DNA from 2 places in the Actinoplanes sichuanensis genome. Region 2 is predicted to be linked to the other one. Evidence: riboswitches for the same ligand, from Rfam matches in the RefSeq annotation. Region 2 holds a riboswitch; the other holds the start of a gene.

The links. A riboswitch is a leader RNA that binds a small molecule or an ion and turns the genes downstream of it on or off. The one in region 2 is predicted to bind S-adenosylhomocysteine.
Region 1: another riboswitch for S-adenosylhomocysteine. It lies ahead of ahcY (adenosylhomocysteinase); the one in region 2 lies ahead of Q0Z83_RS13665 (HAD family hydrolase).

The regions. Positions count from the first base shown of each region.
Region 1 is NZ_AP028461.1:9,000,908-9,008,210, reverse strand. It holds gene Q0Z83_RS41390 (Na+/H+ antiporter) at 1-664, opposite strand, end outside; gene Q0Z83_RS41385 (DUF4142 domain-containing protein) at 669-1,208, opposite strand; gene ahcY (adenosylhomocysteinase) at 1,320-2,780, opposite strand; S-adenosyl-L-homocysteine riboswitch at 2,799-2,878, opposite strand; gene Q0Z83_RS41375 (hypothetical protein) at 2,912-3,820, opposite strand; gene Q0Z83_RS41370 (LacI family DNA-binding transcriptional regulator) at 3,885-4,871, shown strand; gene Q0Z83_RS41365 (methyl-accepting chemotaxis protein) at 4,955-6,538, shown strand; gene Q0Z83_RS41360 (glycosyl hydrolase family 28-related protein) at 6,654-7,303, shown strand, end outside.
Region 2 is NZ_AP028461.1:3,057,753-3,065,055, forward strand. It holds gene Q0Z83_RS13650 (DUF6461 domain-containing protein) at 1-772, shown strand, start outside; gene Q0Z83_RS13655 (DUF6461 domain-containing protein) at 769-1,479, opposite strand; gene Q0Z83_RS13660 (DUF6461 domain-containing protein) at 1,531-3,330, shown strand; gene Q0Z83_RS13665 (HAD family hydrolase) at 3,318-3,983, opposite strand; S-adenosyl-L-homocysteine riboswitch at 3,994-4,070, opposite strand; gene Q0Z83_RS13670 (hypothetical protein) at 4,215-4,739, shown strand; gene Q0Z83_RS13675 (hypothetical protein) at 4,831-5,142, shown strand; gene Q0Z83_RS13680 (hypothetical protein) at 5,208-5,363, opposite strand; gene Q0Z83_RS13685 (hypothetical protein) at 5,499-5,657, shown strand; gene Q0Z83_RS13690 (hypothetical protein) at 5,817-6,500, shown strand; gene Q0Z83_RS13695 (hypothetical protein) at 6,558-6,755, shown strand; gene Q0Z83_RS13700 (hypothetical protein) at 6,752-7,303, shown strand, end outside.

The DNA of each region.
Region 1 (7,303 bases), 5.9 Mb from region 2:
TGATCGACAGAGCGTTGGCGTTCAGTGGATCGGCGCGGAACGGCTTCAGGAACCGCACGATGTAGGCGGTCGCGATACCGATGACCACGCCGCCCGTCGCGCTGGTGAAGAACTTGAGGATCGAGCCGCCGACCGAGAAGTTGCCGTCCTGGTGGGCGGCGATCGCCACGGTGAGGACGGTCAGCGCGGTCGCGTCGTTGAGCAGGCCCTCGCCCTGGATCAACGTGATCAGCTTGCCCGGCAGCCCGGCCTTGCGCCCGACGGCGAGCGCCGCGACCGGGTCGGGCGGGGCGACCACGGCCCCCAGCGCGATACCGCTGGCGAGCGTCGCCCCGGCCACCCAGAACGAGAAGCCGAATCCGACGAGCAGCGCGGTGACCAGCACCAGCACCACCGAGAGGCTGATCACCGTGCGAATGTTGCGTCGGATGTCGAGCAGGGACGAATCCAGCGCCGCGTTGTAGAGAAGCGGCGGCAGGAGGAACATCAGGACGATCTCAGGTTCCAGCCGGAGATTCTGCAGCTGGGGTATATACGAGTAGATGACGCCGACCACGGTCAGCAGGACAGCAGCGGGGAGACCGGTTTTCTCCGTGACCCAGTGGACCACGATGATCACCGCGATCGCCGCGAGCGCGAACAGCAGGATCTTCTCGTAGCTCATTCGATCATTGTCGCCGCTGCTCCTTGGCCAGTCGGTCGCGGGCTGCGGTCAGGGCGAGGCGGTTCTCCTCGATCACCGGGCTCGCGTTCTCGACGATTTTCGCGATCGACGGGTCGGTGCTGACCGCCGACACGAGCCTGGCGAGCTTGGCCGCCCGCTCATAGGCGGCCAGCTGGGTGTCGACGAACAGGGTGTCGAAATCGGCGACGGCCGCGGTCCGGTACTGCCCGACGAGCCCGAGCTGCTCCGAGTTCGGCTCCTCCGGCAGGCGCACGTCGAGAGCCTCGGCAGCCAGCTTGACCTGGGCATCAAGCTTCTTGTGGTACGCCGCGAACCGCTTGCCGAGCCGGCGTACGGTCCGGCTCTCGCTCCTGTGTGCGGCCAGCTTCCCGGCCGCGATCTGGGCCAGGTTGCCCTGGTGCACGGCGATCAGGAACTCGGCCTCCGGGCTGGCCGGGCGGGCCGCGACGCCGGTCGGCCGGGTGCCCTCCGGGTGGGTTGGTGCGGCGGTCGCGGGGCCGGCGGAGAGGCCGATGAGGGCCACCACACTGAACGTAAAAATCTTGTGACAGAAAGACATAATCGCAGCATAAACGGGCTAAAAGGGACGCGCCCGGCCATCGGGCGATGGTCGGGCGCGTCGTGGTACGGAAGATCAGTACCGGTAGTGCTCCGGCTTGAACGGGCCCTCGACGTCGACGCCCAGGTACTCCGCCTGCTTCTTGGTGAGGGTGGTCAGCCGGACGCCGAGCGCGTCCAGGTGCAGCCGGGCCACCTTCTCGTCCAGGTGCTTCGGCAGCACGTAGACCTGCTTCTCGTACGCCTCCGGCTTGGTCCAGAGCTCGATCTGGGCCATCACCTGGTTGGTGAACGAGTTCGACATCACGAAGCTCGGGTGACCGGTCGCGTTGCCCAGGTTCATCAGGCGGCCCTCGGACAGGACGATCACCGAGTGGCCGTCCGGGAAGCGCCACTCGTGCACCTGCGGCTTGATCTCGACCTTCTCGATGCCCGCGACCTTGGCCAGACCGGCCATGTCGATCTCGTCGTCGAAGTGGCCGACGTTGCCGACGATCGCGTTGTGCTTCATCGCCGACAGGTGCTCGACGGTGATGATGTCGGTGCCGCCGGTGGTGGTGATGAAGATGTCGGCCTCACCGACCACGTCCTCGAGCCGGACGACCTGCATGCCGTCCATCGCGGCCTGCAGCGCGCAGATCGGGTCGACCTCGGTGACCACGACACGGGCGCCCTGGCCACGCAGCGTCTCCGCCGAGCCCTTGCCGACGTCGCCGTAACCGCAGACCACGGCGAGCTTGCCGCCGAGCATCACGTCGGTCGCCCGGTTGAGGCCGTCGACCAGCGAGTGGCGGATGCCGTACTTGTTGTCGAACTTGCTCTTGGTGACCGCGTCGTTGACGTTGATCGCCGGGAAGAGCAGGGTGCCCTCCTTGGCGAGCTTGTAGAGCCGGGCCACACCGGTCGTGGTCTCCTCGGTCACGCCCTTGATCTCGGCCGCGATCCGGGTGAACCGGCCCTTGTCCGAGGCGAGGCTGGCACGCAGCGACTCCAGGATGATCGAGTACTCGTGGTTGTCCTCGGCCGTGGTGGCCGGAACCGCGCCCGCGCCCTCGAACTCGACGCCCTTGTGCACGAGCAGGGTGGCGTCACCGCCGTCGTCGAGGATCATGTTCGGGCCCTGGCCGTCACTGAACTCGAACAGGCGCATCGTCGCCCACCAGTACTCCTCCAGCGTCTCGCCCTTCCAGGCGAAGACCGGGACACCGGCCGGCGCGTCGACGGTCCCGTTCGGACCGACGACGACCGCGGCGGCGGCCTCGTCCTGGGTGGAGAAGATGTTGCAGGACACCCAGCGGACCTCGGCGCCGAGTGCGACCAGGGTCTCGATCAGGACGGCGGTCTGCACGGTCATGTGCAGCGAGCCGGCGATCCGGGCGCCGCTCAGCGGCTTGCTGTCACCGAACTCGGTGCGCAGCGACATCAGGCCGGGCATCTCGTGCTCGGCGAGACGGAGCTGGTGGCGGCCGGCCTCGGCCAGCGAGAGGTCGGCGACCGCGAAGTCGAGACCGTTGACGGATCGAAGTTTGTCGCTCATGGAAAGAGGGCTCCTCCCTCTCAGGAGGCGCCCTTGCGTCACGAAACCCGACCGAGCGTGGCGGGCTTCTGGAGCCCGTTGCAGCGCCTCTCGGCAGAGCCGGGAACTACTCTAACGCCCGCCCGGCAAGATCACATCCGCCGGAGTGTTCCGTCGGTGTCCGTAATCACGTACGTTCCGTCACCGAGCACATCCAGGTCGTATTGGTTGATCGTGGTGATCTCGAGTTCGCCGAGGACCTCGCCGGTGCGGGCGTCCACCCGGAAGTGCCGCCACCAGTCGGTGTCCTCCTCCTCGTCGACCCCGAGGACGACCGCGATGACCGTGTCGTCGTCCAGGAAGCCGGGACTCCACTCCAGGAACAGGTCGTCCTCGTCGTCGGCGAAACCGAAATCCGGCAGCGTGACCGTGAACAGGGTGTCCCCGCTCGGGAAGGCGTGCACGATCAGATCGTCGGTGTCGTGGCCGACGGTGACGAACCTGGTCTCGTCCGGGGAGACGCCGTGCAGCGAACGGTCGCCCCAGCCGTAGTCGTGTGGTGGGGTGCCCGGTCCGGCCAGGTAGATCTGGACACCGTCCTGCCCCTCGCCGACCTCCAGCAGCATCCGGCCGTCACTCAGCGCCACGTGGTCACCGCCGTGCCCGACGGTCGGCAACTCGTGCCGGGTGAGTGGCGCACCCGTCGCGGCGTCCAGCACGATCCACTCGTCGGGCCGGCCGCGATCGGCCATCGCGTTCGGCGCGTAGACCCAGAGCCGGGTGTCGTCGGCGGAGAGCGCCACGTCGGTGTAGGAGACCCCGCAGTTCGGGCCGCGGGCGCCGAGCTCGAAACGCCACTGTTCGCGCCCCTCCGGATCGACCTTCAGCACCGCCGTGTCGGTCGCGTAGAACAGCCGGTCACGCGAGGCGGGCACGGCGTGCCCCTCGCTACCCGGCTCCTTGTAGGTGCTCCGGGGCGGAACGGCGAACGTCCGGACCAGGTTCAGCTCGGCGTCGTAGACCTCGACACCATGGTCGTTCTTACGGGAGAACACGCGCACGCGGGCAGCGTAACGCGGGTTCAAAGGGTCACGCGAAGGGGCGAGAAAACATCAAGAACCTTCCATGCAACCTCAGAAAACCATCATTCTGTACGGCGTGAAGCACCCGTACCGGATCCGGGAGATCGCCGCGCGTGCCGGGCTCAGCCACGCCACCGTGGACCGCGTGCTGCACCAGCGCGGCGGGGTCCGGGAGAGCACCGTCCGCGCGGTGCACCAGGCGATCGCCGACCTGGACCGGCAGGAGCACGCCCGGTCCGGCCGCCCGTTCGTGATCGACGTGGTGCTCCAGACGTCCCGCCGGTTCAGTGCGGCGATCCGGGCCGCACTGGAGGCGGAGGCACCGGAGTTCGCGCCGGTGGCCGTGCGTACCCGGACGCACCTCACCGACGACCCGGCCGGCGCACTGGACCGGGTCGGCCGCTCCCGGTCGCACGGGTTGATCGTGCTGGTCCCGCCGGTGCCCGAGGTCGCCGACGCGGTGGCCCGGCTGAGTGTCCCGGTGGTCACCCTCAATCACGACCTGCCGGCCGGCAAACGCATCGCGCACGTCGGAGTGGACGGCTTCGACTCCGGGGCGACAGCGGCGTATCTGGTCGAGCGGCTGCTCGCGGACCGGGCCGGTGATGTGCTGCTGATCAACGGGCGGGGTGCGCGGGAGGAGGGGTTCCGCTCGGTCCTGCCGGCCCGGCGATTGCTGACCGTGGCGAGCGCGGAGGAGGGTCCGCTGCGGGCCGTCCTCGCCGCGAATCCCTCGATCCGGGCCGTCTACTCGGCCGGCACCTGCGGGAACGCGGCCGTGGTGTCGGCCTTCGCGGTCGAGCACCGCAACTACGACGTCTTCGTGGCGCACGGGCTGGACCGGGAGAACGCGGCGCTGCTGCGGGAGCACCGGATCTCCGCGGTGCTGCACCAGGATCTCCGTGCGGACGTCCGGCACGCCTGCCGGGCGATCCTGCGGGCCCAGGGTGTGCTTCCCGGCCCGATCGGTTCCCATCCGTCGGCGGTGCAGGTGATCACACCGTTCAATGTTCCACCCGCGCTGTTCTGAAGACGTTCATCTTCCGGTAACTCAATCCCTTCTCCGAAGCACCGATTGATCTTTATCGGGGACGAACGAGAAGAGGAACGGCCATGGCGGGTGGGCTGGGGCAGTGGGCCCGGAACCGGAAGGTCTCCACGAAGGTGCTCGCGGTCGCCGGGGTGGCGATCGCCGGCACCACCGCGATCGGAGTGCTGAGTGTCGTCGGCATCGATCAGCTCCAGCACGACCGCAACACCGAGATCGCCTCGACCCTGCCGTACAGCACGAACCTCAACCAGGTCGCGGTGAGCGCGAAGTCGGCCGCCAACGACGAGCGTGGCTTCCTCCTCAAGGGCAACCCGGACTTCAGCGAGGAGGCGCTCGGCCGCAAGGAGAAGATCGACGCCGCGCTCGCCGCGGCCCGGGCGGTGGCCGACTCCGGTGAGTCCGCCGCCCGTATCGACGCGATCCAGGCCGCGGTCGACGCCTGGTTCACGGCCTTGGAGTCCGAGTTCACCCTCTATCGGACCCGGCCCCAGGCGGCGATCGATCTCGCGCTCGGCGACAACCGGGACCTGCGCAAGACCTACGAGGGCCTGCTCAACGAGGAGATCGCCTACGCCGATACGGCGCTGCTCCAGGGCCGTGAATTCGACGCCAAGGCCGAGCGGACCCGGACCACGATCATCGCCGTGCTGGCCGGGGTGCTGCTGGTCGCGATCGTCGCCGCCCTCTACGTGTCCCGGCTGATCGTGCAGCCGCTGCGCCGGGTCGGCCGGGTCCTCGACCAGGTGGCCGAAGGAGACCTCTCCGGCGACCCGAGGGTCGAGCAGCGCGACGAGGTCGGGCAGATGGCGAGCGCGCTGCACCGGGCCAGCGACACGCTGCGGCAGACCGTCACCGACCTGACCGCGCACTCGCAGAAGCTCGCGGAGGAGTCCGACGGACTGGCCCGGACCAGCCGGAACAGCTCGCACAGCGCGGACCTGGGCGCCCGGCAGGCGGCCGAGGTAGCCGAATCGGCCTCGATCATGTCGTCGAACATCCACACGGTCGCGGCCGGTGCCGAGGAGATGGGTGCCTCGATCCGCGAGATCAGTGAGAGCGCCACCCAGGCCGCGCAGGTCGCGTCCCGGGCGGTGGACGTCACCGCGAACACCAGCACCGTGATGGCGAAGCTGGGGGAGTCCTCGTCGGAGATCGACAGTGTGGTCAAGACGATCACCGCGATCGCCGAGCAGACGAACCTGCTGGCGTTGAACGCGACCATCGAGGCCGCCCGCGCCGGTGAGCTCGGCAAGGGCTTCGCCGTGGTGGCGAGTGAGGTAAAGGAGTTGTCCCAGGAGACCGCCCGGGCGACCGAGGACATCGGTCAGCGGGTGGCCGCGATCCAGGCCGACACGGCCGGCGCGGTCGCGGCGATCGCCGAGATCAGCGAGATCATCGCGCGGATCAACGACTTCCAGACCACGATCGCCTCCGCGGTGGAGGAGCAGACCGTGACCACGAACGAGATGAGCCGCAACGTCACCGAGGCCGCGGACGCCGGTGCCCGGGTCTCGGACACCATCAGCGCGGTGGCCGCCTCGGTGCGGGAGACCACCTCGGGGGTGGCCGAGACCGACCGGGCCGCCACCGACCTGGCCGGGATGTCAGGCGACCTGCGCCGGATCGTGGACCGATTCAAGCTGTGAACTTGCGGGGCATTGCAATAACTCGGCAGGTTGACGAAAGATTGCGACAAGTCATTGTGAGTTAGATCTCGGTACATCTATCGTCGGCTCACTTCCTCAGAGAAAAGAGCCTTCGATGTCCTCTGACGAGAGGCGGGCCGGCGTTCCACCGCGCTGGTCCGTCCTTCTTCTCGGCGTGGTGCTCGGCGCCACCGGCATCCCGTACGCCGCCGAGGCCGCTCCCGCGGCCACCAAGGTCACCCGGGCCGCTCTCGACCCGGCCCTGGTCGCCGGGCGTGGCGCCGACGTCGCCTTTCTGGAGCAGGAGGCCGAGCACGCCGCCACCAACGGGACCGTGATCGGGCCGGACCGCACCGCGTACACCCTGCCCGCCGAGGCTTCCGGCCGCTCCGCGGTCACCCTCGACCCGGGCGAATGGGTGGAGTTCACCCTGCCCCGGGCAGCCAACGCGATCACCGTTCGGTACAGCATCCCGGACGCGCCGAACGGTGGCGGGATCACCGCGCCACTGACCGTCGGCACCAAGCACGGCACCCGCACGATGACGCTGACATCGCAGTACTCGTGGCTCTACAACCAGTACCCGTTCACCGACGATCCGGCGGCGGACCTGCTGCACCCGGACTGGTGGATCACCGAGTGCCAGTGTGTGCCGGCCGCCACCACCCCGGCCCCGGTGATCACCAAGCCGTTCCGTCCGGCCCACTTCTACGACGAGCAGCGGCTGCTCCTGGGGCACACGTACCGGGCGGGCGACAAGGTGCG
Region 2 (7,303 bases):
CCAATGGGACACCGACGGGCCGCTGTCCGACCTGTGCTGGACCTTCGCCAGGGTCGAGGGTGCCGGCGCCGGCGAGTTCCCCGACCTGCTCGCCGACCTGAAACGCGGCTTCCCCGAGCTCGGTGACGTCGTGGTGCCCCAGCCGTCACCGGCTCCGCCCGAGCGAGCCGCGGTTCGCCGCAAGCGCGAGGCGCGAGAACGTGAGGAAGCCGAATGGAAGAGGGAGAACCTGGAACTGCGGTGGGGCGGCCGGGTCCCCATCGACGAGCGACTCCTGGATCCCGAAGTGGAGATGCACGCAACGGGACTCGTCCCCTACGACCGCGATCTCATCGATCAGATCACCGCGAGCCCAGCGGAGGCACAGCGCAGGATGGCCGTCTGGGCGGCACGATACTGCTGCACCCGCTCCGACATGATCGAGAACGATTGGGTCGAGGCCGGCGTGCTCGCCCTGGAACGAGGAGAGCCACCACCTGACTGGTTCACGGACTTCGACGCCGCCTTCGCCCGCTGGCAGAACGTCCCCGGCGAGAGCATCACGCACACCGCGACAGTCACCTGGGGACCCGGCGAGCCGGTCCGAATCGACCCGGCGATCATCGCGATGCACACGATCGTGACGGCCCGCCACGACGATCCGCTGATCGCCGTCATGGACACCCTCCACAACACCGTCGTCAACTACGAACCGGAAACGGTGATCACCGCTTTCCGCGCAGCCTTCGACCTCCCCACATCGAGTGCCAAGGGTGGCCACTACCTCCGCTAGCTGAATGGATCAGGAACGGTTGCCGTAAGGTAATCGGAGCCGTGCAGATCACCCTCGGTGAGAGGGACTCCGGTGAGCCGCTCAGTGAGAACCAGCGCGGCTTCGGTGTAGTCCTCGCGGGAGGTGTCGTCGAAGCCGAGCCCGGCCATGTCAGGGCGGATCAGGCCGGGCTCGGTTCCGTAGATCGGCTCCGGATTCGAAGGATCGAAGTCGACCACGATCCGGCCGTCGTCGACGAGCACGAAGCGACCGTCGTTCTCGACGTTCAGGTAGTTGGCGATCAGGCGGGTCCCGGCCGACAGCGATTTCGGTAGATCGTCGTCGAGGGCGACGAACCCGTTGTACTCGACCACCAGACTCCACCCGCCGGTATCGGTGATGACCAGCTGCGCGTCGTCGTCCCCCGGTTCCGGTATCGACTTCCAGGGGTGAACACCACCGACCCGAGCGCCGATCCGGCGGGCGATCTCGGCCGGAGACAGGTCGCGGACCCAGGTCAGGCAGAACCCCATGCCCGAGAACTTCGGATCGGTGGTCAGCCATCGGTAGTCCGCCGCCACGGCCGGGGCGGACCGGGGAGCCCAGCGCGTCGGCGGACTCGGAGCCGTGGGCCCCGGCGGCGGATCCGGTGCCGGACCGTCGGTCGATCTCGTACAACCGGTGATCGGCAGCCCGGCGACGATCGCGAGCAGGGCGCGTCTGCGCATGCCGACCAGTAAAACAGCTCGGCGGGCTCCGCGGTGCGGCAGGCTGGACTGGTGGTCGACATCGACGGGCTGGGAATGGGCTTCTGCCTGACGTTCGTGCGGGGCCGCGCCCCGCACGAGGTGATCTCGCTGCTCGGCGGGGCGGATCCGGTCTCGATCGTCTCCTCAGGTGCTGCTCTGGAGGCATCCGTGGCTGTCGAGGATCGGGTCGACGATCAGGGCGTCCGGCAGCCGACCCGGCTCGACTACGTGGCGGTCACCCGGATCGACGACTGGTCGATGATCATCGAGTCGAACAGCGTCCGCTGTACCGATGCTGACGTCGAGCAGGCCCTGTCGGCGGCGGGGGAGACGGTCTCGTATTACTTCACCGTCAACACCAACTCTTGGTTCAGCTGGCACATCGACGGCCGGGAAGTGGTCTGCTTCGATCCCACCTACCCGGAGGAACGCTACGGCACCGACCCTGGACGACTCGACCCGGTGCTGACCGAACTCGGCTTCGACCTGGAGCCCGAGGAGCGCGAGGACGACGATGATTTCGACTGGGGAGTGCAGGGCCGGGCAGTCGCGTTGATGGAACGGATCACCGGCGTGCACTGGGATGCCGAGATCCTCCGGCAGGCGACGTTCCGCTGCGCCGGTGTCGGCGACCGGGCCCCGGAGCAACCGTGGTACAGCGAGGTACGGGAGCAACTGGCCGACCGCGCGGCGGTCCCCCGGGACTGGGGTGACGAGATCCAACGCGAGCGATGGTTCAAGCGCGGCGGACCCGACCGGCGGGTCGAATCGCTCGGGCACGCCGGAGCCACCCTGCTCAAACGGGACAGAGACCTGACGACGGCGATCGCCTGCGCCCCCTCCGAGCTGATCGAAAGGATCATCACCTGGGCGCGGGAACGGCCCTTCCGGCTGGCCGGTGTCACCGTCGAACCCTGGTTCGCGCCGATCCGGGACCTCCTCCGGCGCGGCGAGCAACCCACGCCCGCAGACCTCCGAACGGCCGAGGAGCGGATGGATCCCTTTCTGCGTACGGCGTTGCCGATCTGGGTCCGCGACGACGAGAACATGCGCCGCATGGCCGTACGAACGATGCTGGCCCCGCCGGAACCGGGCTGGCCGGCGGCCGACCTGTGCACGACGCTGTCCCGAGCCGAGGGCGCCGGTGGCGGTACCCTGCCGGACCCGCTCGCCGACTTGAAGCGCGACTTCCCCGAACTCGACGACGTCGTCATACCGCCGGCTCCCGCCGAACACCCGGGGATGCGTCGCAGACGCGAGGCACGCCAGCGGGAGGCTGCCGAGACCCGACGACGCGACCTGGAAAGACGGTGGGGCGGCCGGATCCCCGCCGACGAGCGACTGCTCGATCCCGAAGTCGAAATGCACACGATTCACCTGGTCGAATTCGACCGGGACCTGATCGACCAGATCGCGGCGGCCCCGGCGGAGGGGCAGCGGACGATGGCCGTCTGGGTCGCCCGGTATTGCAGCACACGCTCCGGCATGATCGCCGAGGACTGGATCGAAGCCGGCGTGCTCGCCCTGGAACGCGGCGACCCGCCACCCGACTGGTTCGCGGACTTCGGCGCCGCTTTCGCCCACTGGCAGGGCATCCCACGCGAGAGCATCACCTACCACGGGTCCGTCTCGATGGGCGGCGAGGAGCCGGTCAGAATCGACCCGGCCGTCATCGCGATCCACACGATCCTGATGGCCCGCCACGACAATCCACTGATCGCCGCCATGGACACGGTCCGCAACGCCATAGTCCTCTACGGCTCCGAAACGGTGATCACCGCCTTCCGGGCGGCCTTCAACCTCCCGGCCGGCACCGGTCAGATCCGGTGATCACCCAGTGCGACGTCCACCGCCGCCTGCAACGACGACACCACCGGCACGCCGAGCGCGGTGACATGCTCCCGGGCGTGCAGCGCGTCGTCGCCGGCGTGATAGATGACGCACCGCAGCCCACACTCGCGGGCCGCGAGTGCGTCATCGACACTGTCGCCCACCAGCACCACCTGCTCCGCGGCCAGCCCCAGACGCTGCAGATGGCGTGCCAGGTGCGGCGCCTTGGAAGCCAGATCGGCGCCCACACTGCCGTCGACCCGCACGAAGTACCGCCCGATCCCGGCGGCCGTCACCAGCGCCACCAGCTCGGTATGCGGATACATGGACAGCAGTGACTGGGTTGCGCCGGTGGCCGCCCACCGCCGCAACGCCGCCGACGCGTCCGCGGTCAGGGCCGCCGTCCGGCGGTGCCGGGCGTACGCCACCCGGAAACACTCGTCGAGGCGTTGCTGCTCCCCGGCATCCAGAGCCCGACCGGCGAGCCGCTCGTAGAACAACGGGATCGGCTGGCAGTGATGCCGCTGATAGTCCGCCCGGGTGATCGCCGGGAACCCGCACGCGACCAGCGCGTCCACCGTCGCCGCGATCAGAGCGCCACCGTCGCCCAGGATCGTGCCGTTCCAGTCCCACACGATGTGCCGTACCGTCATCTGCGCCTCCCCGAAGGAGGCGCCCTTGACCAGGGAGAACAGGTCGAGCGTGGCGGATGGTCATCCGTCGCAGCGCCTCTCGACCCGCACCGGCACGCTAACAATCCCACCCGGCACCGGCAACCCCGCCCGGCATGTCCCGAAGCCTGCCGCCCGGCGCTGACATCGCACCCGCCGAGCTCGGCCTTTGCCGGAACCGCCGCACTCGCCCGACCTCGGTAGATTCGGGGAATGCCCCCCGAATCTGTCGACGCGTCATGGCTCGAGGCCGCCCGACAGCAACTCGCCTGGGGAGACGGCGTGCGTGCGGCGTACCTCGCCCTGGTGCGCGACGGCGCCGGACCCGAGGCGGCCGCGACGGCGGTGTGTGTCGCGGCGGGTTCCACCGCCGCGGAGGCGATCGATCGACTGCGAGAGTTCGAGGGCCTGTGGGACGCCCTCGAACCCGGCGACGAGGACATCGGCGCAGACCTGCTCATGATGTACGGGTATTTCGAACCGGACGCCACACTCGACGACCGGCAACAGGCGGCTCTCGTGCACCTGCACGCCGCACTCGGGTCGGTTCCCGGACTGCCCAGCGGGTCCGCGCTCGCCTTGTCGATCCGACTGCGAACGGGTCGTCTGGCCGAGGCGCATCGGCTACTCGAACGCCTCGGCGGCGTGCGGTGGCCGGACGACATCGCATTCTGGGCGGCACTGCGCCGGGCCGGCGAGATTCTCCACCCGGGCAACGAGATCCCGAAGAACGGGTGATCCAACCCTGGGCAGGTCGACGAGTTGACGAGGGACCGGCCACAGAGGACGATCACTTGATCTTGAACTTCTCCGGTTAGGGACAAGGGCCATGGCATCGGAACCCGACTACCTCGTCGCCATCCGTCAGGCCGACTCGTACCCCCGGGCGCTTCGGGCGGCCCGGCTCTACCTCGGCGGACTGTTCTGGATGGTCGGATCCGCGTTGGTGGTCGCCCTCACCGGATTGAGCATCTGGTTCTTCCTGGTCAGCGCCGCAGCGATCCCGTTCATCGTGGCCGGTGTGCTGGGCGCGCGAAAAACTTGGACGAGCCTGGCACGAGAGCTTCCCGCGATGCCCGAGAACGAGCTCAAATCGGCCTCGACCATCGCGACCTTCCAGGATCTTCTGCGGCACGGCTGAAAAACCACATGCGCACCTCCGGCGAGTCGGAGGTGCGCATGTCCGTCGAGAGATCCCGCGGGAGGTCAGAACCAGACTTTTCGACCACCGACCGGCCTGCCGAGAGCGCCCAGAATCCAGAGCACCGCGCCGATCACCAGGAGGATGGCGCCGATCGTGTAGAGGATCGACACGTGCAGCAGGTAGCCCAGAAGCAAGAGGATGAGGCCGATGACAAGCATTTCTTTCTCCGTCCGTCCGCGGGTCGTTCCCGCCGACCGCCTCCGTACCCACTGTCTCGCGCGAGCAATCCTGACCACCGCCTGAGTGGACCGGGGCGTTCGTCCTCATCGGCCGGCGGCGAGGATGGTGCCGGGGTGACAACTGCTCACGGCAAGCCGGTACGGGACCGCATCCCCGAGACCATCACGAGCAGCGGCGAGGTCGAACAGGCGGCCGAACGGACGCGCACCGCACGTCGTGCCCTGGCCGCCCGGACAGGTCTGTCCTGGATGATCGGTCGACGACTCTGCTGAACGGCCGACACCGCACGAGGGAATCCCGGCGACACCGGCCGGAACCGGCAGACGATCGCCATGATCTATTTCCGGACCGCGTTAGATGATGCGGTGACCGATTCGCCATCCACACGGGCGGAACTGCGGCGTGTACTCGGGAAGCGCTGGCTTCAAGGAGTGGGCGCGCTCGCCGGCGTGGCCGCCGTCGTCCTGACCATCATCGGCTTTCCCAAGGACTCTCCGCCGGCCGGGGCGATCCAGTCGGGTAACGACAACGTGTCCATCCAGGGCGGCAACAACAACTGCATCCAATGCGCCGTCGACCGGGACCCGTCGTCGCCGGCTCCGCCGCAGCCGCCCCCGGCGTACGGGGCCTACGACCGGATCAAGGATCTGACCGGGACGATAACCGTGGACGTGCCGGCCGAGTGGAACTCACGACGGTCCAACGGCTGGCATGCGTCGATGAGCCCGTACCACCGGGACGTCAATGTCGGGCCGGGCCTCAACGCGGCCGTCAACGTCGACGACTGGATCGACGGCATCATGCCCGTGCCGGGGGTCTTCATCGGGACGTCGGAGCGGATGATCCGCGACGGCATCACCCTGGACCGCCTGGCCTCGGTGTTCTCGCCCAGCGGCTGCCGAAGTGGTCCGGCCCGTCCTTACCGCATCGCCCGGCTGGGCCTGGACGGGCTGCTCCGCGAGTGGACCTGCAACGGTGGCCACCAATGGATCGACATCGCGCTCGAACAGCCCGACCGGCACTACCTGATGAACCTTCAGGCCACCATCGTCTCGGACCGGGACCGGGCCGCTTTCGAGCGGATCGCCCAGAGCCTCGACATCCGTCACCGGTAGGCCGATGCGGTCCCGAATCGGTTCGAAAGCCCGGCGGGCCGCACGTAAGGTGAGCGGATGCGGATCGCGATCTCCGGGACGCACGGGACCGGCAAGACCACCTTGGCCGAGGCGATCTGTGCGCTGGTCTACGACGACCCGCTCGACGCCTGGGCGGACCTTCCCGTCCTGGAGCTGAACGGCCCACTCGACGCCCGCCTGGAAACGGTCGTCGCCACCCTCGTACCGCTTCCTGAGCGGCGGATGGCGCGGTGAACCGGCACGTTCTCGACGATCCGGACAGGTTGAGCGATCGGGCCCGGGCCTTTCTCGACGAGCATTGCCGGCGTTCGCCGATCTCCCTCGACGACCCGGGACAGTGGTATGAGTGCACCGGAGTGGACGGTCGCGCGGTTCCCGGCCCGGCGGGTGGGCTGGAGCGGCTGACCGATTTCGTCGCCCGGTTCGGCGGGATGGCCTTCTGCGGTGAACGGCCGGGCTGCTACGGCGCGCACCGCAACCCCTATGTGTTCCACGGTTTCGTCTCGTCCGGGTGGGATGAGCTCGGCGACGGTGACCGGGTGGCCACTGTCGGACACAAGGACGGCTTCGCCCTCACCCTGAGCTGGTCGACCGGGCGTATCGGTGTGGTGGAAGCAGATTTCTGGATCGCCGACAGCGCGGTCAATCTGCTCGAGTCCTGTGCCCTGGGGCAGTGTGTCTACACCGATGAGGCCTGGTCGGAGGCGGTGGAGCTCGGCGGTAAGGGGCCGGGCTGGGGACTGACGGCGGTCGGTTCGGATGCCTTCCGCGGCCTGGTGGGT